3 regions of the Streptomyces sp. NPDC058877 genome follow, and region 3 is predicted to be linked to each of the others. Evidence: riboswitches for the same ligand, from Rfam matches in the RefSeq annotation. Region 3 holds a riboswitch; each other region holds the start of a gene.

Region 1 (9,805 bases), on a different contig from region 3:
GTGAACGGCCTGCTCTCCACCGCGGCCGAACGCAGCGGGCGCGGCTCGGACTTCCTCGCCCCCGGGCTCCGTTACGGCGGCGACTGGACGGCCCGTCTCGACTTCATCAGCCTCGGACTTGCCCTGGTCCTCGGCACGGCGGGACTGCCGCACATCCTGTCGCGCTTCTACACCGTGCCGACCGCCCGGGCGGCCCGTCACTCCGTCATCTGGTCCATCGGACTCATCGGCAGCTTCTACCTGATGACCATCGTGCTCGGCTTCGGGGCGGCTGCACTGATCGGCTCCGACCAGGTCCGTGCCTCCAACGCCTCGGGGAACACGGCCGTACCGCTACTGGCCCTCGACCTGGGCGGAGGCGCTGGTTCCACCGGTGGCACGGTGCTCTTCGCGGTCGTCGCAGCCGTCGCCTTCGCGACGATCCTCGCCGTGGTCGCGGGGATCACGCTGGCTTCCTCGGCTTCCGTCGCCCACGATCTGTACGCCTCGCTGCGCCGTCGGCGTACCGAGACCCACAGCGAGGTGGCGGTGGCCCGCATCGCCGCCGCGGGGATCGGCGCCGCGGCCATCGGCCTCGGGCTTCTCGCCCGTGACTTGAACGTGGCCTTCCTCGTCGGTCTGGCCTTTGCGGTGGCGGCCTCCGCCAACCTGCCGGTGCTGCTCTTCTCGCTCTTCTGGAGGAAGTTCACCACCCGGGGGGCGGTCTGGTCCGTGTACGGAGGACTGGTCCCGGCGGTGTTGCTCGTCCTGCTGTCCCCGGTCGTGTCGGGCAGCCCGGAGTCGCTGTTCCCGGGCCTCGACTTCCATCTCTTCCCCCTGCAGAACCCCGGCGTGGTCTCCATTCCGCTCGGGTTCCTCGCGGGGTGGGTCGGCACGGTCACCTCACCCGAACCGCCCGATGAGGCACGGCACGCGGAGACCGAGGTGCGGGCCCTCACGGGCGCGGGAGCCGTCTGAGGCCGGGGCGCCCCGCGCCGTCGGCAGCCGCGGTCGGCGACGGGCGGGGAGAGGCACCGCACGGGCACTGCGGTCGTGGCGGTCCGCCGCGGGGGAAGGACCGCGGGAGGGCTGGTCGCGGTCGCCCGAACCGCCCGCGGTGCACGGACGGTTCGCTGCCCGGGAGCCCGGGGCGGTCGTGAGCCGCGACCGGAAGGGCCAGGGGCCGAGTGCTTATCCTGGGGGGTTCCCACGGAAGTGGGACCCGAAGGAAGCGGAGGCACGTCCCTTGAGCACGCAGCAGATCCCCGTCGTCGTCCTGGCCGGGTTCCTCGGAGCAGGAAAGACCACGCTCCTCAACCATGTGCTGCGCAGCGCCCGGGGGACCCGCATCGGAGTCATGGTCAATGACTTCGGTGACATCGGCATCGACGCGATGACCGTCGCCGGTCAGGTCGGCTCCACCGTCTCGCTCGGAAACGGCTGCCTGTGCTGCGCCGTCGACGCCGGCGAGCTCGACGAGTACCTGGAGGTACTGACCCGGCCCGAGGCACGGCTCGACGTGATCGTGATCGAGGCGAGCGGCCTTGCGGAGCCGGAGGAACTGGTGCGCATGGTGCTCGCCAGCGAGAACGAGCGGGTCGTGTACGGAGGGCTCGTCCAGGTCGTCGACGCGGCCGAGTTCCCCGCCACCCGGCTCCGGCATCCGGGGGCCGACCGGCATCTCTCCCTCGCTGATCTCGTGGTCGTCAACAAGGCGGACCGGGTGCCCGAGGAGGAGTTGCGAAGCGTGCGGGAGACCGTGGCCGGGCTTGCCGGACGCGCCGCAGTGGTAGAGGCCTCCCACGGGCGCGTCGATCCCGAGCTGCTCTTCGACCGGGTCGTTCCGGAGGGGGAGATCGAGGGGCAGATGTCGATCGAGGACATCCTCTACGGCCCCGAAGGCGCCGACCGAGCCCATCCGCACGCGGCCTACGAGAGCCTGTCGGTGACGGCCACGACACCGTTGGAACCGCGTCGGCTGATGGCCTTCCTCGATTCCCGCCCCGAGGGCCTGTACCGGATCAAGGGTTTCGTCGACCTGGGGTCCGCCGATCCGGACAACCGCTACTCCGTGCATGCGGTCGGTCGTTTCCTGCGCTTCTACCCCGAGCCCTGGCCGGTGGGCGAGGAACGGCTCACCCAGCTCGTCCTGATCGGCTCCGGCATCGATGCTGCCGGTTTGCGCAAGGAACTCGTGGCCTGCGAGCTGAACGGCCCGCAGGACGCCCCCGACGAGCACGGCATGTGGGGCGTCCTGCGGTACGTGCAGCGGACGGCGGAGCAGACCGAAGCGGACGGGCTCTAACGAGCGGGGCCCGCCACCACTTCGATCGTCTTGGGCAGCGGGGTGCCCGAGCCGTCGCGGCGGGGATCGACGTCCGGCAGTGCCACCGGGGCGCCGGTCTTCTGGGCCGCGCGCGCCGGGGTGGCCCCCGCCCACGCCAGGATCAGGACGTCCTCGCCCTTCAGGAAGCGCTGGCAACGGACGCCGCCGGTCGCGCGTCCCTTGCGCGGGTACTGGTCGAAGGGGGTCAGCTTCGCCGAGGTGCCCGCCGAGGCGTCCAGGGCGCCCGTGGAGCCCGCGATGGTGAAGACGACGGCGTCCGCTGCCGGGTCGACGGCCGTGAACGAGATCACCTCGGCGTCCGCGGCGAGCTTGATGCCGGCCATGCCGCCTGCCGGACGTCCCTGGGGCCGCACCTGGGAGGCCTGGTAGCGCAGCAGTTGGGCATCGGAGGTGATGAAGACCAGGTCTTCCTCGCCCGTCCGCAGTTCGACGGCGCCGACGATCCGGTCGCCCTCCTTGAGGGTGATGACCTCCAGCTCCTCCTTGTTCGACGGATAGTCCGGCACCACGCGCTTCACCACGCCCTGGAGCGTGCCGAGGGCGAGGCCCGGCGAGGATTCGTCCAGCGTGGTGAGACAGACGACCGTCTCGTCCGTCTCCAGGGAGAGGAACTCCGACAGCGGTGCGCCGCCCGCGAGGTTCGGGGCGCTCGCGGTGTCCGGCAGCTGGGGCAGGTCGATCACCGCGACCCGCAGCAGCCGTCCGGCCGAGGTCACCGCGCCGACCTCGCCGCGCTGAGTGGCTGCCACCGCCGACACGATCACGTCGTGCTTGGCCCGCGCCGCGTCAGGGTCGACCGGCGGCAGCTCGGCCGTTGCCGTGCGGGCGAGCAGGCCGGTCGAGGAGAGCAGCACCTGGCAGGGGTCGTCCGCGACCTGCAGGGACACGGCCGCGACGGGTGCGCCCGCCGACTCCAGCAGGACCGTCCTCCGGTCCGTGGCGAACTTCTTGGAGACTGCTGCCAGCTCCGCCGAGACCAACTTGCGGAGCTCCGCGTCGGAGTTGAGGATTCCGGTCAGCTCGTCGATCTCGCCGTTGAGGCGGTCGCGCTCGCCCTCCAGCTCCAGGCGGTCGAACTTGGTGAGCCGGCGCAGCGGGGTGTCCAGGATGTACTGCGTCTGGATCGCGCTGAGGGAGAAGCGCTCCATCAGGCGCTCCTTGGCCTGGGCCGAGTTCTCGCTCTCCCGGATGAGGCGGATGACCTCGTCGATGTCGAGCAGCGCGACCAGGAGGCCCTCGACCAGGTGGAGCCGGTCCTGCTTCTTGGTGCGGCGGAACTCGGACCGGCGCCTGACCACCTCGAAGCGGTGGTCCAGGTAGACCTCGAGGAGCTCCTTGAGGCCGAGGGTGAGCGGCTGGCCGTCGACCAGGGCCACGTTGTTGATGCCGAAGGACTCTTCCATCGGCGTCAGCTTGTAGAGCTGCTCCAGCACCGCTTCCGGCACGAAACCGTTCTTGATCTCGATGACCAGACGCAGGCCGTGGCTGCGGTCGGTGAGGTCCTTGACGTCCGCGATGCCCTGGAGCTTCTTGGAACCGACCAGGTCCTTGATCTTGGAGACGACCTTCTCCGGGCCGACCGTGAACGGCAGCTCGGTCACGACGATGCCCTTGCGGCGGGCCGTCACCGTTTCCACGGTCGTGGTGGCGCGGATCTTGAAGGAGCCACGCCCCGATGCGTAGGCGTCCTTGATGCCGGAGAGGCCGACGATCCGACCGCCGGTGGGCAGGTCGGGGCCGGGCACGAAGCGCATCAGTGCTTCGAGGTCGGCGTTGGGGTAGCGGATCAGGTGGCGGGCAGCCGCGACGACCTCGCCGAGGTTGTGCGGGGGCATGTTCGTCGCCATGCCGACCGCGATGCCGGAAGCACCGTTGACCAGCAGGTTCGGGTAGGCCGCGGGGAGCGCGACGGGTTCCTGCTCCTGGCCGTCGTAGTTCGGCGCGAAGTCGACCGTGTCCTCGTCGATGGACTCGGTCATGAGGAGCGCGGCGGGGGCCATCCGGGACTCGGTGTACCGCATGGCGGCCGGTGGGTCGTCATTGCCCAGGGAACCGAAGTTGCCGTGGCCGTCGACCAGGGGCAGACGCATGGAGAAGGGCTGCGCCATGCGGACCATCGCGTCATAGATCGACGCGTCGCCGTGCGGGTGCAGCTTGCCCATCACCTCGCCGACGACGCGGGCGCACTTGACGAAGCCGCGCTCGGGGCGCAGGCCCATTTCGTTCATCTGGAAGACGATGCGGCGTTGGACGGGCTTCATGCCGTCGCGGGCGTCCGGGAGGGCACGCGAGTAGATCACCGAGTACGCGTACTCGAGGAAGGAGCCCTGCATCTCGTCGACGACGTCGATGTCGAGGATCTTCTCCTCGTACGCGTCGTCCGGCGGCGGTGTCTTCGTGCTGCGGCGGGCCATCGCGGCTGCGGCTCCTTCACCAACAAGGTTGATCTGACGCGGACCATTGTGGACCGTGTCACCGACAACGCCGACCGCGACCCGGAAGAGGGACATCATGACGGAGCGGGAACTTCGCCAGGTGTCGGCGCGCTTGCATACAGTGGCAGGACTTTTTCACATCGCGATCGAAGGGACGTACATGCCCATGGGTCACACGGCCACGGCCGAGGCCGGCTCCGGCGGCCTGACAGCGACCGAGCACCGGTTGGCGAACGGCCTGCGCGTGGTGCTCTCCGAGGACCACCTGACCCCGGTCGCCGCGGTCTGCCTCTGGTACGACGTCGGCTCGCGTCACGAGGTCAAGGGACGCACCGGCCTCGCCCACCTCTTCGAGCACCTGATGTTCCAGGGCTCCCAGCAGGTCCAGGGGAACGGCCACTTCGAGCTGGTCCAGGGCGCCGGGGGATCGCTCAACGGCACGACCAGCTTCGAGCGCACCAACTACTTCGAAACCATGCCCGCGCACCAGCTGGAGCTCGCGCTCTGGCTGGAGGCCGACCGCATGGGTTCGCTGCTCGCCGCCCTGGACGACGAGTCCATGGAGAACCAGCGGGACGTCGTCAAGAACGAGCGCCGCCAGCGCTACGACAACGTGCCGTACGGCACCGCCTTCGAGAAGCTGACCGCCCTCGCCTACCCGGAGGGCCACCCCTACCACCACACGCCGATCGGCTCCATGGCCGACCTGGACGCGGCCACCCTGGAGGACGCGCGGAACTTCTTCCGCACCTACTACGCCCCCAACAACGCGGTCCTGTCCGTCGTCGGCGACATCGACCCGGCGCAGACCCTCGCCTGGGTCGAGAAGTACTTCGGCTCCATCCCCGCCCACGACGGCAAGCCCGAGCCGCGCCCCGGCGAACTGCCCGAGGTCATCGGCGAGCAGTTGCGCGAGGTCGTCGAGGAAGAGGTTCCCGCCCGTGCGCTGATGGCCGCCTATCGGCTGCCGCACGACGGCACGCGCGAGTGTGACGCCGCCGACCTCGCCCTGACGGTCCTGGGCGGCGGCGAGTCCTCCCGCCTGCACAACCGCCTGGTGCGCCGTGACCGTACCGCGGTGGCCGCGGGCTTCGGCCTGCTGCGGCTCGCCGGGGCGCCTTCGCTCGGCTGGCTCGACGTGAAGACCTCCGGCGGCGTCGAGGTGCCGCAGATCGAGGCGGCCGTCGACGAGGAGCTCGCCCGGTTCGCGGCGGAGGGTCCCACGTCGGAGGAGATGGAGCGTGCGCAGGCCCAGCTGGAGCGGGAGTGGCTGGACCGGCTCGGCACGGTGGCGGGCCGCGCGGACGAACTGTGCCGGTTCGCGGTGCTCTTCGGCGACCCGCAGCTCGCCCTGACCGCCGTCGACCGGGTCCTGGACGTCACCGCGGACGAGGTCCGGGCGGTCGCGGCGGCCAAGCTGCGCCCCGACAACCGTGCGGTGCTCGTCTACGAGCCCCTGGCGACCGAGCAGAGCGACAGCGACGAGGAAGAGGGAGCGGACCAGTGACCGACGCTGCCGTGTCTTTGACGAACATGGACTTCCACCCGCAGCCCCAGCCGGGCACCGCGAAGCCGTGGGCCTTCCCGGCTCCGGACCGTGCGAAGCTGGACAACGGTCTGACCGTGCTCACCTGCCACCGGCCCGGTCAGCAGGTGGTGGCGGTGGAGCTCTTCCTGCCGGCGCCGCTGGACGCCGAGCCCGCCGGTCTCGACGGCGTTGCCACGATCATGGCCCGCGCCCTGTCCGAGGGCACCGACCGGCACAGTGCGGAGGAGTTCGCGGCCGAGTTGGAGCGCTGCGGCGCCACGCTCGACGCGCACGCCGACCACCCGGGCGTGCGAGTCTCCCTGGAGGTGCCGGTCTCCCGCCTGCCCAAGGCGCTCGGCCTGCTGTCCGAGGCCCTCGTCGCGCCGGCGTTCCTGGAGACCGAGGTCGAACGCCTGGTGCGCAACCGCCTCGACGAGATCCCGCACGAGTCGGCCAACCCGTCCCGTCGCGCCGCCAAACAGCTCTACAAGGAGCTGTTTCCGGACGGTTCCCGGATGTCCCGGCCGCGCCAGGGCACCGAGGAGACGGTCGCCGCGATCGACGCCGCTGCGGTACGCGCCTTCTACGAGGCGTACGCACGGCCCGCCACGGCCACGGCCGTGGTCGTCGGTGACTTGACCGGCGTCGACCTCGACAAGGTCCTCGCCGAGTCCTTGGGCGCCTGGGTCGGTGAGCCGGCCGAGCCGCTGCCGATGCCGCCGGTCACCGCCGACGACACCGGGCGGGTCGTCATCGTGGACCGCCCCGGTGCGGTGCAGACCCAGTTGCTGATCGGCCGGATCGGTCCGGACCGGCACGACCGCGTCTGGCCGGCCCAGATCCTCGGCACCTACTGCCTGGGCGGCACCCTGACCTCGCGCCTGGACCGTGTCCTGCGCGAGGAGAAGGGCTACACGTACGGGGTGCGGGCCTTCGGGCAGGTGCTCCGCTCCGACGCCGGGGGGAACGGAGCGGCGATGCTGGCCATCAGCGGTTCCGTCGACACCCCCAACACGGGTCCGGCGCTTGAGGACCTCTGGAAGGTGCTGCGGACCCTGGCCGCGGAGGGACTCACGGACGCCGAGCGCGAGACGGCCGTGCAGAACCTCGTGGGTGTGGCACCCCTCAAGTACGAGACGGCCGCTTCGGTCGCCGGGACGCTCGCCGATCAGGTGGAGCAGCACCTCCCGGACGACTTTCAGGCCGAGTTGTACGCGCGCCTGGTCGAGACCGGCACGGTCGAGGCGACGGCAGCCGTGGTCAGTGCCTTCCCGGTGGACCGACTGGTCACCGTGCTGGTCGGTGACGCCGCTCAGATCGCGGAGCCGGTGCGGGCGCTCGGCATCGGTGAAGTGACCGTGGTGACCGGCTGATCCGTTCCGCCGACCACGGCAGAGCCCGGCAACGGAGGTCCCTGACGGCATGGTTCGTCAGGGACCTCCCGTTTGTCCGTATTGCTGGTAAGGGTGGCCTTCTGCCCTGTGGCATGTCTTACAAATAAGCGTGTCTGTTTGGTGATTGACAGACGATCCGCATAGCGTCGGTCCGGCTGTTCGTCAGTTGCACGTGCCGCAACCGCGGCATCGAACAGTCATCGCCGAGTCCCCGTCAGGCGCGAGCCTGGGGAGCCGGGGACCCACATCGAGTCCCTGGGGTGAATCGAGCGCCTTCGTCCCGGACGGAGGGGTTCGTAGGAGACCTTCCTGCTCCGAACCCGTCAGCTAACCCGGTAGGCGAGAAGGAAGGAAAGGACCAGCCACTTCATGGCGTTCACCCGTGCCACCGGGAAGCATCGTGGTTCGAGCCGGATGGCTCGCCGCAGCGTGGGCATCGCCGGTGCGGCGACGCTCGCCACCACCGGCGTCATCGGCACCCTGGCCTCCCCGGCGCTCGCCGCCGACACGGACGACCGTTCCCCCGAGGACACCGGCCTCACCCAGGTGATCACCGAGGATTCCCTCGTGGACCGGATCAACGCCCAGGCCGCCGCCCAGGAGCAGGAGGCCGTCGAGGCCATCGCCAAGGCGAAGGCCGAGGCCGAGGCCAAGCGCAAGGCCGAGGCCCGGGCCAAGGAGATCCGCCTGGAGCGCGAGCGTGCCGCCCGCGAGGCCGAGCGCCGCCGCCTGGCCTCCTTCCAGCTTCCCGTTGCCGGCTCGTACGTCTCCACCGGTTACAAGACCGGCGGCTCGCTCTGGTCCTCCGGCAGCCACTCCGGCGTCGACTTCCACGCCGCCTACGGCACCCGGGTCGTCTCCGTCGGCTCCGGCACCGTCGTCGAGGCCGGCTGGGGCGGCGCTTACGGCAACAACATCGTCATCCGGATGAACGACGGCACCTACACCCAGTACGGGCACCTCGCCTCCATCGGCGTGTACGTCGGCCAGACCGTCGAGCCGGGCCAGCAGATAGGCGTCTCGGGTTCGACCGGCAACTCGACCGGTCCCCACCTCCACTTCGAGGCGCGCACGAGCCCCGAGTACGGCTCGGACGTCAACCCGATCTCGTACCTCCGTGCCCGCGGCGTCGCGGTCTGATCCGGATCCGTCGCGCACCACGTCGCAAAAGCCCCGGCTCGTACTGAGCCGGGGTTTTTTGCTGACCAAAAGATATCCATGGATTCCGCTGGGGCATCGGAAATTCTGGCGTGCTGCAATAGAGTCGCAGATCGGACGCAGGACGGGCGTCGATCACGTTGTCTCGCGCGGACCAAGGCGGAGGTCGGACATGCGCATTCCCGCGCACTCGGTATGCACGGCGATCCGGGACGACATCGTCTCCGGTCTGTTCGAGCGGGGGAGCCGGTTGACCGAGGAACAGCTCGCCCGTCGGTACGGGGTCTCCCGCGTTCCGGTCCGTGAGGCGCTGCGCACCCTGGAGTCCGAGGGCTTCGTTGTCACCCGCCGGCATGCGGGCGCCCATGTGGCCGAGCCCACCGAACAGGAGGCGGCCGACCTCCTCGACATGCGGGCGCTGCTCGAACCGCTGGGGGCCGCGCGGGCGGCGCAGCGGCGCACCCAGGCGCATCTGAAGGTGTTGCGCGGCCTGGTCAGGCTGGGGCAGGAGCGGGCCAGGCGGGGACAGGGCGAGGACCTGAGGTCGCTCGGGAGTTGGTTCCACGAGACGCTCGCGCAGGCCTCCGGCAGTCCTGCCCTGACGGCGCTGCTCACTCAGCTGCGGTACAAGATCGCTTGGATGTACGTCGTGGAACAGCCCGCCCAGCCGCTGGAGGCCTGGGTGGAGCACGGTGCGATCGTGGACGCCGTGGCGCGCGGTGACGCCGAGCGGGCGAGGGCGCTGACGGCGTTGCACGCGGAACGGTCGCTGTCCCTGCACCGCCCCAAAAGGCAGGAGCAGGGGCGCGTGAGGCTTTCGCAACGCGCAGTCAACACGGCGAGCGCCCAGAATTAACATGTGCGCCGTATACAAAGAATGGCTATTCGGATGGTGCCGTTTGTGCTGCCCGAAATGAAGGGTTCGTGGATGCGGGCGATGAATGCCGAGCGGGCGCCGCGGGAT
Region 2 (9,805 bases), on a different contig from region 3:
GATAGGCCAGCGCCACGACGAGGGAACAGACCACGAGGGCGAGGAAGGCCGCACGGCCGGTGAGCCGGGAGCGTCGGTCTTGGCGGCGGGTCTGTGAGCGGTAGACACGGGCGGCGGTCTGCTCGCCGAGCAGTCTGATCCGGGTCGCGGTGGAGAACCGGTCCCGGTCCTTCGCGGCCATGTCGTGTCGCCTCCCCTGTTCACGCGTACGTCCCCGCACACGGTACGGGACCGAGTACGGGGACGTACGGAAGCTGGTCTGCGAAGCGGCTCCGCCCTGGGGCGAAGCTCAGCCCTTGAAGCGCGGGAAGGCGCTGCGACCGGCGTAGACCGCGGCGTCGTCGAGGATCTCCTCGATGCGCAGCAGCTGGTTGTACTTGGCGACGCGCTCGGAGCGGGCCGGCGCGCCGGTCTTGATCTGGCCGCAGTTGGTGGCGACGGCGAGGTCGGCGATGGTGACGTCCTCGGTCTCGCCGGAGCGGTGGGACATCATGCACTTGAAGCCGTTGCGCTGGGCCAGCTCGACGGCGTCCAGGGTCTCGGTCAGCGAGCCGATCTGGTTGACCTTGACGAGCAGGGCGTTCGCGGAGCCCTCCTCGATGCCGCGGGCCAGGCGCTCCGGGTTGGTGACGAACAGGTCGTCGCCGACGAGCTGGACCTTGGAGCCGAGCTTGTCGGTGATGACCTTCCAGCCGGCCCAGTCGTCCTCGAACAGCGGGTCCTCGATGGAGACCAGCGGGTACGCGGCGACGAGCTCCTCGTAGTACTCGGTCATCTCGGCGGCCGAGCGGGACTTGCCCTCGAACTCGTACTTGCCGTCCTTGTAGAACTCGGAGGCGGCGCAGTCGAGGGCGAGCGCGATGTCCTTGCCGGGGACGTAGCCGGCCTGCTTGACGGCCTCGACGATGAGGTCGAGGGCGGCACGGTTGGAGTCCAGGTTCGGGGCGAAGCCGCCCTCGTCGCCCAGGCCGGTGGAGAGGCCCTTGGTCTTCAGGACGGACTTGAGGGTGTGGTAGACCTCGGTGCCCCAGCGGAGGGCCTCGGAGAAGGACTCCGCGCCGATCGGGGCGATCATGAACTCCTGGATGTCCACGTTGGAGTCGGCGTGCGACCCACCGTTGAGGATGTTCATCATCGGAACGGGCAGCAGGTGCGCGTTCGGGCCGCCCAGGTAGCGGAAGAGGGGGAGGTCGCTGGCCTCGGAGGCGGCGTGCGCGACGGCGAGGGAGACGCCGAGGATGGCGTTGGCGCCGAGCGAGGACTTGTCCGGGGTGGCGTCCAGGTCGAACATGGCCTGGTCGATCAGCCGCTGCTCGGTGGCGTCGTAGCCGACGAGCTCCGGGCCGATCTGCTCGATGACGGCGAGGACGGCCTTCTCGACGCCCTTGCCCTGGTAGCGGTTGGGGTCACCGTCGCGAAGCTCAAGGGCCTCGAACGCACCGGTGGAGGCGCCGGACGGAACGGCAGCACGGCCGGTGCTGCCGTCGTCGAGGCCGACCTCGACCTCGACCGTGGGGTTGCCTCGGGAGTCCAGGATTTCCCGGGCTACGACGACGTCGATGGACGGCACGAGCATCTCCTTCTGGGATGTGACGCTGGATGTGACGCAAGGTCGGTGCAGGGTCGCTTGGCCTTGCGGCAAGAGCCTAACCGGCTCGGGGGCTCCGGCCCGCCGCGCGCCCGCCCCCTGGGACGAAAAAGGACCCAAGGGCATGCACATCGGGACGAAAGACCCCAGATCTACTGGACGGTAACCATCGCGGTCGTCAGGTCCCCTTCCCCGCCCGGGCTCCGGAACGGGGGAACCCCGGTCCGGCGCGCACGGGGGAGGGGCGCGCCGGACCGGGGTGGTCACCGCGGGAGGGTCGTCGGCACCGCACGAGCCGCCGGACTCGTGCGGGCCGCCGGGCTCACTTCAGGTGGAGCTGCTGGCCCGGGTAGATGAGGTCGGCGTTCTCGACGACGTCCTTGTTCAGCTCGAAGAGCTTGGCCCAGCCGCCCTTGACGCCGTGCGCCTGGGCGATCTTGCTGAGGGTGTCGCCGGAGACGACCTCGTACTCGCCGTCGCCCTTCTTCACCTTCTTGCCGGTGGGGGTGGTGACGGTCTTCTTCGCGGCCTGCGGCGCGGCCTTCTCGGGGGCCTGGCGCTGCTGGCTGCGGGTGGTCGGCTGCTCGGTCTCGCGCGGCTTCGGAGCGGCCTGCTGGGGGGCGCTCTCGGTGGTGCCGCCGGAGTAGGAGGCGTTGGAGAGGCCGACGCCGCAGCTCGGCCAGGCACCCTTGCCCTGGCCCGCGAGGACCTTCTCGGCGATGGCGATCTGCTGGGACTTCGAGGCCAGGTTGGCGGTCGGGGCATAGGCGGTGCCGCCGTACGCGGCCCAGGTGGAGGCCGAGAACTGCAGGCCGCCGTAGTAGCCGTTGCCCGTGTTGATGGCCCAGTTGCCGCCGGACTCGCAGGCGGCGACGACGTCCCACTCGGCGGCGGTGGCGGCCGAGGCGGTGCCCGCGGTCAGCAGCGGCGCGGCGACGGCGGCACCGGTGACACCGGCGAGCGCGACGACCTGGGCGGCCTTGGAGGGACGGCGGTGTTTGCCCTTGGCGGAAAACAGCATGGGAATTCTCCTCACCGACGCCTGCGAGGTGAGCTGTCGGGTTCGGGCCGAAGAGTTGCCCGGCCGCGCGTCTGGCACGCGACTTCACCCCAAGCCGGTCTCCGGCGGTCCGTCTCGACCGCCGGGCCCGGCACTTACCTTGGGTCCCCCGCTCCTGCCTTCGGCGCTTGCGCGACGACTGTTCCCATCGACCGACGGCAGGATTCGGCGTTTCGGTCGACGGGGCCCGCGGTGGCGAGCGGTGACGACCGTAGACACAGACCCACCGGAAGTTCAAAGAGGCCTATGGCGGACATATCGCCCCTCCTTGCCTTCCGGTGGGTGATGTTTGCGCAGGTGAGAGCGGGCGGAAGCGAAGTTTCCGGACGTGACACGCCAGTTGGGGCGAAGAGACCCATGTCTCACTTACACAGAATCGGACATAAGGCGATCAATCACCCCTCCGTCGCGACCGAACCCGCCGTCAGATCAAGACTCTGACCAGGCAGGATCAGATCCGGATCGGTCCCCACGGTCTGCCGGTTGGCGTCATAGAGCGCGGTCCAGCCACCGGGGAGTTCGTTCTCCTGTGCGATGTCGGACAGACTGTCACCCGGCCGCACGGTGTATTCGCCCGAAGTGCCCCTACTGTCCTTTTCGACGGAACCTTTCGCCCCGTCAGTCGCGGACTGGGCGTCACCCTCGCCCGCATTCGAAGCATGTCGACCCGCATCGGCCGAATTGCCCGGTGCGCCACTTTCCTCCGGTGCCGCCTCACCCCGGTGCTTGCCGGTGCCCGGCGTGGCCGACGGCAGCTCGCCTTCTGGAATCCCCGGCGAAACCGGCACATCGGGCGTAACGGACGAATCGGGGGCGGTCGGTGCCGTCGGGTCGCCGGGCGCGGTCGACCCGCCCGGACTGACCGATGCGTCAGGACTTGCCGGAATCGTCGGGTATGCCGGAGTGGTCGGGTGGGTCGGGGCGATGGAGGTCGCCGGGGCGCTCGGCGCGGTCGGGGTCGGGGTCGCGGGCGCGGTGGACTGCCGAGCCGCCCCTTGACCGCCCGCGGAGGACACCGGCTCGCCGCCGGTGCGATTGGACTCCGGGGGCGGGCCCGTGGGTGCCGCCGGGGTGACGGCGGGCCCGGGGTTCACTCCGGTGGCCTTGCCGTCGTTCTTCAGACCGGCGATCGGCGCACAGGTGGCCCAGTCGTCGCTCCCCCCGGCGAGCGCCTTCTCGGCCACCGCGATCTGCTGCGCGCGACTGGCCAGGTCGGGGCTGGGCGCGTACGCCAGACCGCCGTTCCGCTCCCAGCTGTCCTGGGTGAACTGGAGTCCGCCGTACATCCCGTTGCCGAAGTTGGCGCTCCACTGCCCGCCGGACTCGCATTCGGCGACCCGGTCCCACGTGGCGGCGTCGGCGGCGGAGGCAGACCCGGTGGCGAGCAGCGGCAGCGCCATCGCGGAACCGGTCACACCGGCGGCGACGACGATGGCGGGGGCCTGACGGGGGCGACGGTGTCGTCCGTTCCCGGAGCGCATAGGAACGCCTTTCGCGTGACGGCTGAGATTCCGGTGAACGTAGCGGCATTCGAACGTCCGTCACAAGTCGATGGACGCGCGATCACGCGAAGATCACATTTCTGATGTTGCGTCAGTTCCCAGAAGGGGTGCGGAAGGGGAGAACTCCACCGGAAGCGTGCGCAAACCGCGCATGATGAGCCCGCCGCGCCACCGCAGTTCGGTCGGATCGGCGGCAAGTCTCAGGTCCGGCAGGCGAGTCAGCAGCGTCGAGAGCGCGGCCTGCCCTTCCAGGCGGGCGAGCGGCGCGCCCAGGCAGTAGTGGATGCCGTGCCCGTACCCGAGGTGCTGGTTGTCGCGGCGGGCGAGGTCGAGCACATCCGGTCCGTCGAACCGCTCCGGGTCCCGGTCGGCGGCGGCCAGCACCACCAGCACCGGGTCGCCCGCCGGGATCTCCTGCCCGCCGATGGTCAACGCCCGCGTCGCATAGCGCCAGGTCGCCATCTCCACCGGCCCGTCGTACCGCAGCAGCTCCTCGACGCCCGTCTCCAGGAGCCCGGTCTCCCCCGCGGCCAGCGAGACCTGGAGCCGCTCGCGCTGCTCGGGGTGGCACAGCAGTTGGTACACGCCGTTGCCGATGAGGTTGACGGTCGTCTCGAAGCCGGCGAAGAGGAGGATGAAGGCCATGGCGGCGGCCTCGTTCTCGGTAAGGTGCTCCCCGTGGTCGGAAGCCCTGATGAGGCCCGAGATGAGGTCGTCCCCGGGCTCCTCCCGCTTGCGGTGGATCAGCTCGGCGAGATAGCCGCGCATCTTCTTCACCGACCGGGCGACCCCGCCGCGCGGTCCCCCGCCGTGCCGGATCATCATCCCGGCCCAGTCCCGGAAGTCGTCCTGGTCCTCCCGCGGCACCCCGAGGAGGTCGCAGATCGCATAGATGGGGAGCGGGAAGGCGAACTCGTGGATGAGGTCGGCCGACCCCTTCTCCACGAACCGGTCCATGAGCCGGTCGGTGAGCTCCTGCACCCGCGGGGCGAACTCGGCGACCCGGCGCGGGGTGAAGGCCTTCGAGACGAGCCGCCGCAGCCGGGTGTGGTCCGGCGGGTCGATGTTGAGCAGATGCGTCATCAGCTCGGCCTTGCGCTCGCCCGGGATGCCCGTCTTGCCCTTTGCGTGCGGGGATTCGTCGTGGTGCGCGGGGTTCTTGGAGAGCCGCTGGTCGGCCAGGGCCTGCCGGGCGTCCGCGTACCGGGTGACGAGCCATGCCTCGACCCCGCTGGGCAGCGTCGTTCGGTGGACCGGCGCGTGCTTCCGAAGCCAGGCGTAGGCGGGGTACGGATCGCTCGCGAACTCCCAGGTGAAAAGGGTGGGAGCGGGCTCGGGGGTGGGGGCGGTGCTCACGCCACGACCGTACAGGGCGCCCCCGGGGAGGCACGTTCGTGGAGAAGGTGTGATCAAGCGGTGGAGGCCGTGCCCTAGATTCGTGCCGGTGGACCCTCAGCTGCTCAGAAGCACGTTCGCGATCGTCGAGAGACGCGCCGACCATGCGGTCACGTTCTTCTACTCGCACCTCTTCTGGCACAACCCCGGCGTGCGCGCGCTCTTCCCCACGGACATGGCCCCCCAGCGGGACCGGCTCTTCGCCGCACTCACCCATGTCGTGACCCGACTGGAGGACCCCGGGCTCGCCGACTACCTGGGGCAGTTGGGCCGCGATCACCGCAAGTTCCTCGCCTCCCCCGCGCTCTACGCGGCCGTCGGGCAGAGCCTGCTCGCCGCCTTCGCCCACGCCGCCGGTGCCGGCTGGACGGCCGAGGCGGAGAAGGCATGGGGCGAGGCCTACGGACACATCACCGATCTGATGCTGGCCGGAGCCTCCGAGGCGGCCCGGGCCGGTGAACCCAGCTGGTGGGACGCGGACGTCGTCCGGCACCAGAAGTACGGCGAGGACCTGGCCGTCCTGACGCTGCGGCCACGGCAGCCACTGCCGTTCCGCGCCGGCCAGTACGTCAGCGTCAGTTCGCTGCGGGTCCCGCGCGTCTGGCGCACCTACTCCCTCGCGGACGCGCCCCGACCGGACGGCACCGTCGAGCTGCACGTGAGCCGGATCGCGGGCGGCGCGATGAGCACGGCGCTCGTCGCGCAGACCGATCCGGGCGAGGTGCTGCGGCTCAGCGCTCCCGGCGGCGGACTCACCGCGCGGACCGCGCCGGGCGGGCTGCGCACCTACGTCTGCGGGGGCACGGGGTGGGCCCCCGTGCGCGCGCTCCTGGCGGAGGCAGCCGGGACCGAGCCGGACCTGGAGGGCCGGTTGTTCATGGTGGCGCGCTCCAAGGAGTACCTGTACGGGCGCGCCGAGGCCGAGCTCCTGAAGGAGCGCCTGCCCGGCCTCAGCGTCACCTACATCACGGCCGCGCCGAACCGGCGCCGGGACCAGGCGACCGAGCGGCTGCTCCAGGCGCTGCGGGCGTGCGTCCACTGGTCCGCCCACGACGTGTACCTCGCGGGACCACCGGCCTTCGTCACGGAGGTCGCCGAGGTGTTGGAAGAGTTGGGCACCGACCCGGCACGCATCCACCACGACACCCTGCCGTCCGTGGGCCGCTTCGCCACCCGGCCGAGCACCGCCGCCGAGCGCCTCCTGGGCCCGCCGGTCCCCGTCTGGCACGACCCGGCGGCGAGGGCCCCGCGCGAGCGGTGACGGCGGAGCCGCACACCCGGCGCTCCGGTCACGCGCCCCCTGCCCACACCCCGCTCACACGCCTCCCACGCACACGGCCCCCACGCGCAGCCCCTCCGCCCACACCCCGCTCACACGCCCTCCACCGCACGGATCGCGTCGCGGTAGGCACGGGCCGCCGCGCGCAGGGCCGCCTCCGGATCCACCCCGGACGCCTCGGCACGGGCGGCCAGGGCGAGCAGTTCGTACCCGATACCCTCGCCCGTCGGAAGCTTCACGTCGAGGCCCGCGGACCGCACCCGGCCGGCGAGCTTGGTGGCGAGCGCGAGCCCGGGCTGCCCGAGGGGCACCCCGTCGGTGACGGACTCCCGCTGCTTCTCGATCGCCTTGGTGCGCAGCCAGTGCGCGTGGACGTCCTCGGGGGTCTCGGCGGTTTCGTCCCCGAAGACGTGCGGATGCCGGTGGATCAGCTTCTCGACGAGCGTCCCCGCGACATCGTCCACGGAGAACGGTTCCTCCGCGTCCTCCTCCGCGATCCGGGCGTGGAAGACGACCTGGAGGAGGACGTCCCCGAGCTCCTCGCGCAGTTCCCGCCGATCGCCGTCCTCGATCGCCTCGACGAGTTCGTACGCCTCCTCGATGGCGTACTTGGCGAGACCCCGGTGCGTCTGGCGCGAGGTCCAGGGGCACTCGCGGCGGATGCGGTCCATGATCTGCACGAGGTCGAGGAGGCGGGCGCCGGGCAGGTCGTAGGAGCCGGGCAACAGCTCCAGGTCGGGCATGGAGACCCGTCCGGAGCCGGCGAGTCGGGCGAGGCCGTCGGTCAGCGCCCGGTCCCCCTCCCCGGAGGGCAGCAGCACGATCGTGCGACCGCCTTCGGAATCCACCTCCCCGGAGGCGTCCCCGGCACAGGCCGCGACGAGCTCCTCGGCCGTCGGCCGGAGGTGCTCGACGACGATCCCGGCCTCCCTCAGATAGGGGAGCTGGGGGTGGTGCTCGTCGGGGCAGAGCACCCGGTCGGCTCCGTGCAGCGCCTGCCAGGCGGGCCAGGACAGCAGTCCGGGGGCCACGCGGTGGCTGGCGGTGAGCAGGACGATGCGGCCGGGGCTCTCAGAAGTCACCCCTCGAACCTACCCCGCCGCAGGGGCTCAGGTTCCGGCCGGGACGGCGGCGGGGTCCTGGCTGATCTGACGGAGCCAGGGAGCGGTGGTGGCGGAGAGTCGGATCTGCGCGTCGTCCCAGGTGCCGTAGCGCGGGTTGACGTCGATGGCGAGCTCCTTGGACGCGGCGGAGAAGACGTCCGTCAGCTTCTTCTGGCCCTCGGCGCTCTCGGTGATGCCGAGCTTCTCGGCGATCTTGTTCATGAGGACGTTGCGGCGGACGAAGTCGTCGATCTGATCGGGCGCCACGCCCTGCTCCTGGAGGAGGACGGCCGCGAGCCGGTCCTCGCCGCCGCTCTGCCGGACGAAGGCGGTCCGGGTCTCCTGGAGCTCGGCGCGGGTGGCGGTGACGCCGTTGTCCGCGGCGACCTTGTCGACGACCCGGTCGAAGATCATGACGTTGAGCTTGCGGCGGCTGAGGTCGCCGGTGGCGGCGACCAGCTGGACGGACTGCGGAGAGGCCGCCTGGGCGGCCCGTACGTCCCTCACCTGCGCCTGGAGGCTGGAGACGTCGATCCGTTCGCCACCGACGACGGCCGCCGCTCCTGGGTGGGCATCGCTGCCGCAGGCGGTGAGCAGCGGGGCCGCGGCGAGGAGCGCGGCGGAGACGGTGAGCGCAGTGCGGCGGTGCAAAGGAGCCTCCCGGGCTGGTCGTGCGTCAGTTGAACGACCTTGCGGTGATCGATGGTAGGGAGTCGCCGGGGCCGGAGCCACCACTTCGGAGCGACTGTTTCCCCCAACGACTCACCCGTCACCCTGGTGTCGGCTTGTTCCGGGCCCGTCTCGCCCCCGGAACCGGCCCCTCCACCGAGTGTCGGACCGTCAGGACCCGGCGATCGCCCCGGTGACGGCCGCCCCGGTGGACGGGATGGCGAGCGCCCCCTCGCGGAGGGCCGCCGGGAGGTGTCGCCGCTGGTCCTCGTGGAAGAGGAGGGCGGGGCGGTCCTGGGGCAGGACGACGGCGCCACGCCCTTCCCCAGCCCTTCCTCTCCCTGGGAGGCCGGGGACGCCGCGGAGGGGTGACGCGCCCGACCGGGAGGGCGCCCGTCCACGACGGGCGCCCTCCCCGCGCCTTCGGACACCCACCCGGCCCCCACCGGACCATCGCCCGCGCCTCCGTTGATCGACACCTCCGTCGGGGGTATCTTGCATTACATGGTTCCTGGCGAAGCAAGATCAGAAGTGACCGGAAAGGTCGCCAGTCAGCTGCGCAAGGGCGTCCTGGAGTACTGCGTCCTCGCCCTGCTCCGCGACGGCCCGCGCTACGGCGTCGAGATCCTCGACGAACTGGCCGCCGTCAGCGTCATGACCACCAGCCAGGGAACGATCTACCCCCTGCTGTCCCGACTGCGCCGGGACGGCCTCGTCGACACCGAGCTCCGCGAGTCGGCAACCGGCCCCGCCCGCCGCTACTACACCCTCACCGCGCCCGGCAGGACCGCGCTCACCGCGTTCGCCGAGAGCTGGCCGCGCTTCCGCGACGGCGTCGACCACTTCCTGACCGCACCCCACGGAGGCTCCGCATGACCGGCACCGAGCACCCCCTCGTGACCGACTACCTCGCCACGATCGAACGGGAAGCGTCCTTCCTGCCCGCCGGCCGCCGCGAGGAGCTCCTCGCCGACCTGCGCGAACACCTCGCGGTCGCCATCGGGGACGGGCAGGAGCCGGAAGCGGTCCGAGCCGCCCTCGAACGACTCGGCAGCCCCTCCGCCATCGTCGCCGCGGCCCGCGCGGAGGAGCCCGAGCCCCCGACCGCCACGGCCACACCGGCCGCCCCGAAGCCGGAGCAGCAGACCCGGAGCGTCATCACCGCCGTCCTGATCGGCGCCACCGGACTCGTCGGCCTCGCCGACTCGC
Region 3 (9,805 bases):
CGCCGCTCGATTGGCGGCGCTTGGTCCGGCTGGCCTTCGACGGGCCCGTTCCGGGGGCCGGGTCGCGTGCGGCGACCCGGTGAACCCCCGTATCCCCATCCCCCTGCACCTGAGGAGCGGCGTATGACGGACGACTCGACGAACAGGACCCTCCGGGCGGTGCTGCACGACGTCCGGGCCGTTGACGGCGCCGTGTACGCCGCGGTGGCCGCCACGTCCACCCCCACGCTCGACACGGCCTTCCGCCGGCTCTCCACGGCGGCCGACCACTCCAAGATCTCGTTCGCCGTCGCCGCTGCACTGGCCCTGGTGCCCGGTCGGCCGCGGCGGGCCGCGCTCGCCGGGGTCGGGGCGATCGCGGTGGCCTCGGCCTCGGCGAACCTGCTGGGCAAGCGGCTGGTGCGCAGGTCGAGGCCGGACCGGGAGGCCGCCCGGGTGGTGGTGGGCCGGCACGTCCCCATGCCGGCTTCGGCCTCGTTCCCGTCCGGACACACCGCGTCGGCGGTGGCCTTCGCGACCGCCGTGGGCTCGGTGCTGCCGGCCGCCACGGTGCCCCTCGCGGCCCTGGCGTGGGCCGTGGGCTACTCCCGGGTCCACACCGGTGTGCACTACCCGGGGGACGTCGCCGCCGGCGCCCTCCTGGGCGTCGCGAGCGCGGGGGTGTCCTTGGCGGCCACGAGCTGGCGGGTCGCCAAGAAGAAGTGACCGCCCGTCGGGTCGTGGCGGGGCGTCAGTACGTCGCGCGGGCCAGGTCCTCCTCGGTGAAGCCGAGCGCGGCGATCCGCTCCGGGTCCGCCAGGACGTGCAGGTGGACGATGCGGTCCTCGACGATGGTGAAGGCCATGAGCGCCCCCGGGCGCCCGTCGGCGACGGAGAGGACCGCGGGCTGGCCGTTGGCCACGACCTGCAGCGCCCCCCTGCGGAACTTCGCGTAGGTGAGGGCCTGCGCGATGACGGCCTCGGCGCCCCGCACGACCTTGGAGGCCGCCGCGAGGGTCATGCCGCCGTCCGCGCGCAGCACCACGTTCGGGTCGAGGACGGCGAGCAGGCCTTCGAAGTCGCCGCCGTTCGCCGCGGCGAGGAAGGCATCGGCGATTTCCCGCTGCCGGCGTGCGTCCGGGCCGGGCGCCGGGGTGGCGTCCTGCACCCGGCGCCGGGCGCGGCTGGCGAGCTGGCGGGTCGCGGCCGGGGCGCGGTCCACGATCTTCGCGATCTCGTCGAAGGGGACGGCGAACATGTCGTGCAGGACGAAGGCGAGACGTTCCGCCGGTGCCAGGGTGTCCAGGACGACGAGGAGCGCGAGCCCGACGGATTCGGTCAGCTCGGCCGTGTGCTCGGGGTCGGTGCTGTCGGCCACCCGGACGACCGGGTCGGGGACGTAGTGCTCCAGCGGCTCCTCGCGGCGCGAGCCGCGTGAGCGCAGCATGTCCAGGCAGACCCGGCCGGTGACCGTGGTCAGCCAACCGCTGAGGTTCTCCACCCCGCTGACGTCGCTGCGGTTGAGCTTGAACCAGGTTTCCTGGACGGCGTCCTCGGCTTCGATGAGCGAGCCCAGCATCCGGTAGGCGACCGCCCGCAGGTGCCCGCGGTCGGCGTCGAAGCGTCGGGCCAGGAGCTCCCGGTCGGTGCGCGTGCCGCCGTCCTGGTCGTGGTTCCTGTCGTGGTCCACTCGTCGATCTCCCCGTTCGAGTCCCGTCATGCCGTGATGACGGATGGAATCCCGTCGATGTGACACCTGTGCCGGCCCCGGTCCGCGTGGCGGAGGCGCCCGGCAGCCCGCTGAGTGAGATCCACGGCAGCTTGCGTCAAGTTCCGGGGATTCCCCGGCGGTGGTTCCCCGGTGCCGTGGATGTGTACTTCAGCGTCGTGTCCTTCGTTCGTAGATTGATCACCATGACGACGACAACGACACGGGTCAACCCCGTGCTCCGCACCCCGCCCGCCTCCCCCGCCGCCGCGGTCGCGCACTTCTCCGCGAGCCTGGCCTTCCACGCCGACGTCTCCGACGTGGCCTCCGCGCTCGACACCGCCGCCGCCGAGGGCGTCGACCCGGGCTTCGTGGTCCTCGACTCCCGCTCGACCGCCTCCTGGGACCAGGGGCACGTTCCCGGCGCGGTCCACCTGCCGACCGCGCTCATCGCCGAGCGGGCCGAGCAGCTGCTCGACCGGTCCGTGCCGGTCGTCACCTACTGCTGGGGCCCGGGGTGCAACGGCGCCACGCGTGCCGCGCTGGCCCTCGCCGAGCAGGGCTTCCTGGTGAAGGAGATGCTGGGCGGCTTCGAGTACTGGGTGCGCGAGGGCTTCGCGTACGAGACCTGGGAGGGGGACGCTCGGAAGGCGGCCGACCCCCTGACGGCGCCGGTCGACTCCGAGGACTGCGGCTGCTGACGGGAAACCGATTTCGCGATCGCCCCGGTCATGCCGTAGAGTCATGTTCACCGACGCGGGGTGGAGCAGCTCGGTAGCTCGCTGGGCTCATAACCCAGAGGTCGCAGGTTCAAATCCTGTCCCCGCTACTGAAGGACGAGGGCCCGGATCCATGAGGATCCGGGCCTTCGTCGTGTTGCGCCACCTTCCGCTTGACCTTGACGCTACGTCAAGATCTAGCGTTCTCGGCATGGAGTGGTCGATCCAGGAGATCGCCAAGAAGGCCGGCACCACCAGCCGCACCCTCCGGCACTACGGGGAGCGCGGGTTGCTGGAACCGAGCCGGATCGGCGCGAACGGTTACCGGTACTACGACCAGGCGGCGCTCGTCCGGCTGCAGCGGATCCTGCTGCTGCGCGAGCTCGGGCTCTCGCTGCCCGCCATCGCCGAGGTCCTCGCGGGGCAGCGGGACACCTCCGCCGCCCTGCGTACCCACCTCGCCCTGTTGGAGCAGGAACGCGAGCGCATCGGACGCCAGATCGCGTCGGTGCGGACCACTCTGCAGAAGACCGAGAAGGGAGAAGAACTCATGGCCGACGAAGTGTTCGACGGCTTCGACCACACGAAGTACGAGAAAGAGGTCACCGAGCGCTGGGGGGCCGAGGCGTACGCGGAGGGCGACCGCTGGTGGCGCTCGCTCGACGCCGGGCAGAAGAAGGCGTTCGTGGCGGAGCAGGCCGAGATCGCCCGCGACTTCGGGCGGGCGGCGCGGTCCGGTCTCGCCGCCGACGGCGAGGAGGTGCAGGCCATCGTGCGGCGCCAGGTCGCATGGCTGTCGAAGACCGCGACGCCGAGCAAGGAGTACCTGATCGGACTCGGCCAGATGTACGTCGACGACCCGCGCTTCACCGCCCACTACGACAAGCACGGGGAGGGCACCGCGCTCCTGGTCCGGGACGCGATGACCGTCCATGCGGAGCGGTACGTGGGCTGATCCGCCGCCCACGGCGTGCGGAACCCGTGGGGACCGGCCGCCCGCAGACCGCGGGGCCCCGGTGATCCGCTGCCCGAAGTAAACGGTGGCCAAAACCGCGCTCGCCTCTTTGTGGGCGTGCGATGCCCCACCGTAGTCTCACGCGCACCATGAGTAGTGAAGGGTGTGTGAGGGAGCTGAGCCGGCGGGCGCCCGCCGTGCTCGTCCTGCTTGCGCTCCTCGCACTCCTCGTGGGCGTCTGCCACGGCCCCCACGGGCACGCGCTGCCGACCTCCGCCCCGGCCACCGTCTTCGCCCCCGTGCCCCCGCACGGCTGTGAGCGCTCCGGTGACCCGTGGTCCTTCGACGCGCCCCTGCCCGCGCAGGGTGCGGCCTCCCAGCTCGCCGCGCCGGACGCCGGCGGGGCCACGACCCGGTCGTACGCGGCGGACCTCCGCACCGACCCCCGCGCGCGCTGCGTCCGGGGCAGGGCGGGACCCGGGCCCGAGCCGGGCCGTCTGCTGATCGCCCTCGGAGTGGACCGGAACTGAACCGGGTCCCGCCCCCCGCGTGACCAGGTTCCCTTCCGCGTACCCACCAGCAAGGACGTACCCCGCCATGAGCGCACCACGGACCGGCTCCCCGCTGCCCGCCGCCCCGCAGGCCCCGACCCACGTCCAGACCGTCGGCAACACCCCCGTCCTGTGGACGGACGACGGCTACTGGGCCAAGCTCGAAGGCTTCAACTTCGGCGGCATCAAGGACCGCGCCGCCCTCTACATGGTCGAGCAGGCCCGTCGTCGAGGGGAGTTGCGGCCGGGCGCCCCGATCGTCGAGTCCTCCTCCGGGACCCTCGGCCTCGGTCTGGCCCTCGCGGGCGTGCTCCACGGCCACCCCGTGCACGTCATCACCGACCCCGGTCTCGAACCGATCGTCGAGCGGATGCTCGTCGCCCACGGCGCCCGGGTCCACCTGGTGCGCGAGCCGAGCCCGCGGGGCGGTTGGCAGCAGGCCCGGATGGACCGGGTCGCCGAGCTGTTGCAGGGCCTCGACGGCGCTTGGTGGCCCGACCAGTACGGGAACCCCGACAACCCCGATGCGTACGCGGGGCTCGCCGCCGAGCTGGCCGCGCAACTGGACCGGATCGACGTCCTGGTCTGCGCGGTCGGCACCGGGGGGCATTCGGCCGGGATCGCCCGGGCCCTGCGCGCCACCAGCAGTCCGGCCCTGGAACTGGTCGGCGTGGACTCCGTGAACTCCACCGTCTTCGGGTTGCCGGCCGGGGAGCGGCTGATGCGCGGCCTCGGCTCCTCCATCCACCCGGCCAATGTGGACCACGGGGCCTTCGACGAGGTCCACTGGGTGGGCCCGGCGGAGGCGGTGCGGGCGGCCCGCCGCCTGGCCTCCCGCCAGTTCGCGACGGGAGGCTGGAGCGTGGGGGCGGTCGCACTGGTCGCCGGATGGCTGGCCCGCACCAGGCCGCGCGGGACCCGGATCGCGGCGGTCTTCCCGGACGGGCCGCAGCGGTACTTCGACACCGTCTTCAACGACGAGTTCTGCGCGGCGCACGGCCTCCTCGACGGGCCCGTGAGGGAGGCGCCGGCCGGGTACGTCTCCGGTGAAACCGTCAGCGGCTGGACCCGCCGGGACCTGGGGAGGGCCCGGTGACCACGGCGACCGCGCCCGCCAAGGGCGGCATCTGGAGGCAGACCCGCAGCTTCGACCCGGCCGTCCGGCTGCTCTTCCTCAACCAGCTGACCATCAATCTGGGCTTCTACATGCTCATGCCGTACCTGGCCGCGCACCTGGCGGACGGGCTCGGGATGGCCGCCTGGGCCGTCGGTCTCGTCCTCGGCGCCCGGAACCTCTCCCAGCAGGGCATGTTCCTCGTCGGCGGGGCGCTCGCCGACCGGCTCGGCTTCAAACCGCTCATCGTGGCCGGCTGCGCGCTGCGGACGGTCGGCTTCGGGGCGCTCGCCCTCGCGCAGTCGCTGCCGTGGCTGATCGCCGCCTCGCTTGCCACGGGACTGGCGGGCGCGCTGTTCAACCCGGCGGTGCGTGCCTGTCTCGCGGCGGAGGCGGGGGAGGAGCGACGGGTGGAGGCCTTCGCGCTGTTCAACGCCTACTACCAGGCGGGCATCCTGCTCGGGCCGCTCGTCGGGGTGGCCCTGACGGGGGTGTCGTTCCGGCTGACGTGCGTGGTGGCGGCGGTGTTGTTCGCCGGGCTGACCCTGGTCCAGCTCCGGCACCTGCCCGTGCGGACCGCCTCCGGCGCCGGAGACGGTGGGGAGGGGGAGCGGGGGCAGTTCCGCACCGTGCTCGCGCACCGCACCTTCTGGCTCTTCTCGCTGGCCATGACCGGCTCGTACGTGCTGTCCTTCCAGGTCTACCTGGCGCTGCCGCTCGCCGCGGGCGGTACGGCGACGACGACCGCGCTGTTCGTGGTCTCGGCGCTCGTCGCGCTCGCCGGACAACTGAGGATCACGGCCTGGTGCCGGCACCGCCTCAGCCGGGAGCGGTGCCTGGTCCTCGGACTCGGCCTGATGGGCAGCGCCTTCCTGCTCCCGGCCGCCCTGGGCCGGGGCGTGGTGGGGCTGCTGTCGTGCGCGGCGGTCCTGGCCGTCGCGAACGCGGTGCTCTACCCGTACGAGATGGACACCGTCGTCGCCCTGGCCCGGGGCCGCTGGGTCGCCACCCACTACGGGCTCTACAACACGGTGTGCGGGGTCGGCATCACCCTGGGGAACCTGGGGACGGGTGCGCTGTTGGACGTCACCGGGTGGTCGGCGGTGCCGTGGCTCGCGCTGTGCGGGGTCGGCCTGGTGTGTGCGACGGCGATGGCCCTGTTGGCCCGGGGCGGGCGGCTCGCCGAGGGGGTCGTCGCCCCGGCGTCGGGCTGACGCCGTCCACCGGTCGGCCGCCCGGGAGTCGCCGCCGCGCGTGACGGCGGCGACCCTGGGAGGGCGCGGTGCGGACCGCGGCCGGTCGGACCGGGCAGGAGAGCACAGGTGGGGCACCCCGTAGGAGCGGCGGACGGAACGCGGCGGCGCGACGAGGCCCGTCCGGCGTACGGCAGGGTCCGGCGGTTCCTCCGCACCCTGCCCCCGCTGATCATCGTGGGCGGTGTCGTCTTCGACCTGCTGACACCGCCCGCGTACACGGCGGCGCCGCTCTTCTCCGCCGCCCCGCTGGTCGCCGCGCCCTTCTTCTCGACGCTGACCAGCCTGCTCACCGGCCTCGCCGCGGTCCTGGCCTCCATCGGACTGCACGTCTACAACGGCACCTCCTTCGACATCCCGCCCCTCACCGAGACCCTGACCGTGGTCACCGTCTCCGTGCTCGCCCTGCTCATCAACCGGGTCGTGCGCCGCAGCGGCGAGCGCCTCGCCTCGGCGCGGGTGATCGCCGAGGCTGCGCAGAAGGCCGTGCTGCCGACGCCCGCCGAGCGGATCGGGGGGCTGCAGTGCGCGGCGCGGTACGAGGCGGCGCAGGCCGACGCGTTCATCGGCGGGGACCTGTTCGCCGTGCAGGACACCCCGCACGGGGTGCGGCTGGTGGTCGGGGACGTGCGGGGCAAGGGGATGGACGCGGTCGAGGCGGTCGCCGTCATCGTGGGGGCCTTCCGGGAGGCGGCCGAGCAGGAGCGGTCCCTGGAGGGGGTGGCGCAGCGGCTGGAGCGGGCACTGGCCCGGGAGGGCACCCGCCGGGACGAGCTCGACGCGGTCGAGGGGTTCACGACCGCGGTGTTGGCCGAGGTCCCGCATCCGGGCGGGAGCGGGACCTTCGACGGCTTCGTCCGGGTCGTCAACCGCGGGCACCCGCCGCCGCTGGTGCTGCACGGGGACGGGCGGCTGGCCGCCCTGGAGCCGGACGAGGCCGCGCTACCGCTCGGCATGGGGGAGTTGGGTGCGTGGCCGGACCGGGCGCAGGCCCGGCCGTTCCCACCGGGTGCGACGCTGCTCTTCTACACCGACGGCCTCTCGGAGGCCCGGAACGGGCAGGGCGTCTTCTACGATCCGGCGGCCCGGCTCGCCGGGCGGATCTTCCCGGGCCCGGAGGAACTGCTCGATGCGCTCGTGGACGACGTGCGCCTCCACACGGGTGGCGGTGCGACGGACGACATGGCGCTGCTCGCGGTGAGCCGGCCGGCGAGCGGGCAGCCGGAGCGGCGCCGGACGATGCCGGTCGTGCCGCCGGCCGGCTCCGGTCACCAGGGGTAGTCGAGGGGTGTCACTGCGATAACAATTGACACAACGTCAGATTCTGAAGGTTTCGCCCCACCCGCCCCGGACCTTGTTGAGTGGGGGTCAAATCGCCTCATAGTGCGCCAATTCAATGAATGATCAAGGAGAACGGCTTGGAATCGGGAGGCCCTGTCTATTAACGTTCGATAACGCAGTGCGGTCGTCACAGCCGTCGCAAGAGGCGGCACCGTGCGCATGCGCCGAATCCTGAAAGGGAACCGGGGAACCACCACTTGGGGTGAATCGGGCCCCTTCGCACGCGTGCGAACCACGCACCCGCGCGAGCGAGCCCGTAGGAGACCTTCCTGCTCCGAACCCGTCAGCTAACCCGGTAGGCGAGGAGGAAGGAAAGGAGCGCGCCCCCGTGGCGTCCAACACCCCCGCACCCGAGGCCCCCTTCGACGCCTTTGGCGGCGGTGCGGGTCCCGCTGCCGAAGGCACCGAGTGGAACCCCACCGAGGGCTCCCTCCGGGCCGAGAACCGTTCCGGCGGCCGGCACCGGGTCGTCAAGCAGCGCTCCAACTTCGCCCGCTCCTCCACCGTCCTCGGCGTCGGCGTGATCGCTGCCGTCGGCGCGGGCGGCCTCGCCACCGCGCAGGAGAAGCCCCCGGTGGCGATATCCCTCCCCGACCTGCCCGACCTGAACCTTCCGGACGCCCAGGACCTCCCCGGCGTCGGCGCGTTCCTCTCCGGCGACGAAGAGGAGGCGCCCGTCACCACGGCCACCGCCAACCCGAACCCGCTCACCAGCACCACGTACGCCACCGCGACCGAGGACCGGAGCGGTCAGGCCGAGCAGGTCTCCGCCGGCACCGCCGACGCGGGAGAGGCCCTGCGCGCCCGCATCCTCCAGCAGGCCGAGCAGCAGCAGGCCTCCGCAGACGCCACCGAGAAGGCCGAGGCGGAGAGGGCGGCGGCGGAGAAGGCGGCCGTCGAGGCCGCGGCCAAGGCGGAGGCAGCCGCGAAGGCCGAGGCGGAGGCCAAGGCGAAGGCCGAGGCGGAAGCCAAGGCGAAGGCCGAGGCGGAGGCGGCGGCGAAGGCTGCGGCCGAGGCCGAGGCCGAGCGCCTGGCCCAGCTCGCCGCGAGCTACTCGCTCCCCCTCTCCTCGTACACGATCACCTCCACCTACATGCAGTCCGGTTCCATGTGGTCCTCCGGCTACCACACCGGCCTCGACTTCGCCGCCCCCACGGGCACCCCGCTGAAGGCCGTCCACGGCGCGACCGTCAAGTCGGCCGGCTGGTCCGGCTCCTACGGCTACCGGATCGTCCTGGAGCTGGAGGACGGCACCGAGATCTGGTACTGCCACCTGTCGTCCATGACGGTCAGCGTCGGCCAGACCGTGGGCACCGGCGAGACGATCGGCCGCGTCGGTGCCACCGGCAACGTCACCGGCCCCCACCTCCACCTGGAGGTCCACACCCCCGGCGGCGACGGCATCGACCCGGCCGGCTGGCTCCGCTCCAAGGGCCTGAGCATCTGACCCCGGTGGAATAGGCCCGGCGGCGGGACCCGTTGGTCCATTCATGACCACCCTCCGCCCGCTGGGCACCTCCGAGCTGCACGTCTTCCCCCTCGCCCTGGGCGGCAACGTCTTCGGCTGGACCGCCGACGAGGACCAGTCCTTCGCCGTCCTTGACGCCTACGCCGCAGCCGGTGGCAATTTCATCGACTCCGCCGACGTCTATTCCGCGTGGGCCGAGGGCAACGAGGGCGGCGAGTCCGAGACCGTCATCGGCCGCTGGCTCGCCTCCCGGGGCAACCGCTCCGAGGTCGTCGTCGCCACCAAGGTCGGCGCCCACCCCCACTTCAAGGGCCTCTCCGCCGCCACCATCAAGGCGGGCGCGGAGGAGTCGCTGCGCCGCCTGGGCACCGACCACATCGACCTCTACTACACCCACTTCGACGACGAGTCCGTCCCCGTCGAGGAGATCGTCACCGCCCTCGACGGGCTGGTGCGGGAGGGCAAGGTGCGGGCCGTCGCCGCCTCCAACATCTCCCCGGAGCGGCTGAGCGCCTCCCTCGACTTCGCCGAAGCCGAAGGCCTCGCCCGGTACGTCGCCCTCCAGCCGCACTACAACCTGGTCTCGCGCGACACCTACGAGGGACCGCTGCTGGACGTCGTCGCCGGGGCGGGCATCTCCGCCGTCCCCTACTACGGCCTCGCGTCCGGCTTCCTCACGGGCAAGTACCGCCCCGGGAAGACCGTCGAGAGCGCCCG

The links. Region 3 has a riboswitch for cyclic di-AMP ahead of ACFW2Y_RS27800 (M23 family metallopeptidase). Riboswitches for the same ligand answer to the same signal wherever they lie in the genome.
Region 1: another riboswitch for cyclic di-AMP. It lies ahead of ACFW2Y_RS28235 (M23 family metallopeptidase); the one in region 3 lies ahead of ACFW2Y_RS27800 (M23 family metallopeptidase).
Region 2: another riboswitch for cyclic di-AMP. It lies ahead of ACFW2Y_RS18970 (transglycosylase family protein); the one in region 3 lies ahead of ACFW2Y_RS27800 (M23 family metallopeptidase).

The regions. Positions count from the first base shown of each region.
Region 1 is NZ_JBHYMF010000165.1:66-9,870, reverse strand. It holds gene ACFW2Y_RS28260 (cation acetate symporter) at 1-957, shown strand, start outside; gene ACFW2Y_RS28255 (CobW family GTP-binding protein) at 1,226-2,284, shown strand; gene ACFW2Y_RS28250 (DNA topoisomerase (ATP-hydrolyzing) subunit A) at 2,281-4,740, opposite strand; gene ACFW2Y_RS28245 (M16 family metallopeptidase) at 4,922-6,268, shown strand; gene ACFW2Y_RS28240 (M16 family metallopeptidase) at 6,265-7,662, shown strand; cyclic di-AMP (ydaO/yuaA leader) riboswitch at 7,875-8,040, shown strand; gene ACFW2Y_RS28235 (M23 family metallopeptidase) at 8,053-8,823, shown strand; gene ACFW2Y_RS28230 (GntR family transcriptional regulator) at 9,014-9,697, shown strand.
Region 2 is NZ_JBHYMF010000075.1:13,200-23,004, reverse strand. It holds gene ACFW2Y_RS18980 (septum formation initiator family protein) at 1-181, opposite strand, end outside; gene eno (phosphopyruvate hydratase) at 290-1,576, opposite strand; gene ACFW2Y_RS18970 (transglycosylase family protein) at 1,911-2,609, opposite strand; cyclic di-AMP (ydaO/yuaA leader) riboswitch at 2,613-2,785, opposite strand; gene ACFW2Y_RS18965 (transglycosylase family protein) at 3,044-4,129, opposite strand; gene ACFW2Y_RS18960 (cytochrome P450) at 4,223-5,506, opposite strand; gene ACFW2Y_RS18955 (globin domain-containing protein) at 5,595-6,806, shown strand; gene ACFW2Y_RS18950 (nucleoside triphosphate pyrophosphohydrolase) at 6,917-7,906, opposite strand; gene ACFW2Y_RS18945 (SurA N-terminal domain-containing protein) at 7,934-8,578, opposite strand; gene ACFW2Y_RS18940 (PadR family transcriptional regulator) at 9,101-9,472, shown strand; gene ACFW2Y_RS18935 (HAAS signaling domain-containing protein) at 9,469-9,805, shown strand, end outside.
Region 3 is NZ_JBHYMF010000159.1:6,406-16,210, forward strand. It holds gene ACFW2Y_RS27750 (diacylglycerol/lipid kinase family protein) at 1-83, shown strand, start outside; gene ACFW2Y_RS27755 (phosphatase PAP2 family protein) at 124-705, shown strand; gene ACFW2Y_RS27760 (sigma-70 family RNA polymerase sigma factor) at 731-1,699, opposite strand; gene ACFW2Y_RS27765 (rhodanese-like domain-containing protein) at 1,894-2,388, shown strand; tRNA gene ACFW2Y_RS27770 (tRNA-Met) at 2,443-2,516, shown strand; gene ACFW2Y_RS27775 (MerR family transcriptional regulator) at 2,618-3,361, shown strand; gene ACFW2Y_RS27780 (hypothetical protein) at 3,511-3,891, shown strand; gene ACFW2Y_RS27785 (PLP-dependent cysteine synthase family protein) at 3,959-5,008, shown strand; gene ACFW2Y_RS27790 (MFS transporter) at 5,005-6,240, shown strand; gene ACFW2Y_RS27795 (PP2C family protein-serine/threonine phosphatase) at 6,349-7,560, shown strand; cyclic di-AMP (ydaO/yuaA leader) riboswitch at 7,773-7,937, shown strand; gene ACFW2Y_RS27800 (M23 family metallopeptidase) at 7,949-9,067, shown strand; gene ACFW2Y_RS27805 (aldo/keto reductase) at 9,111-9,805, shown strand, end outside.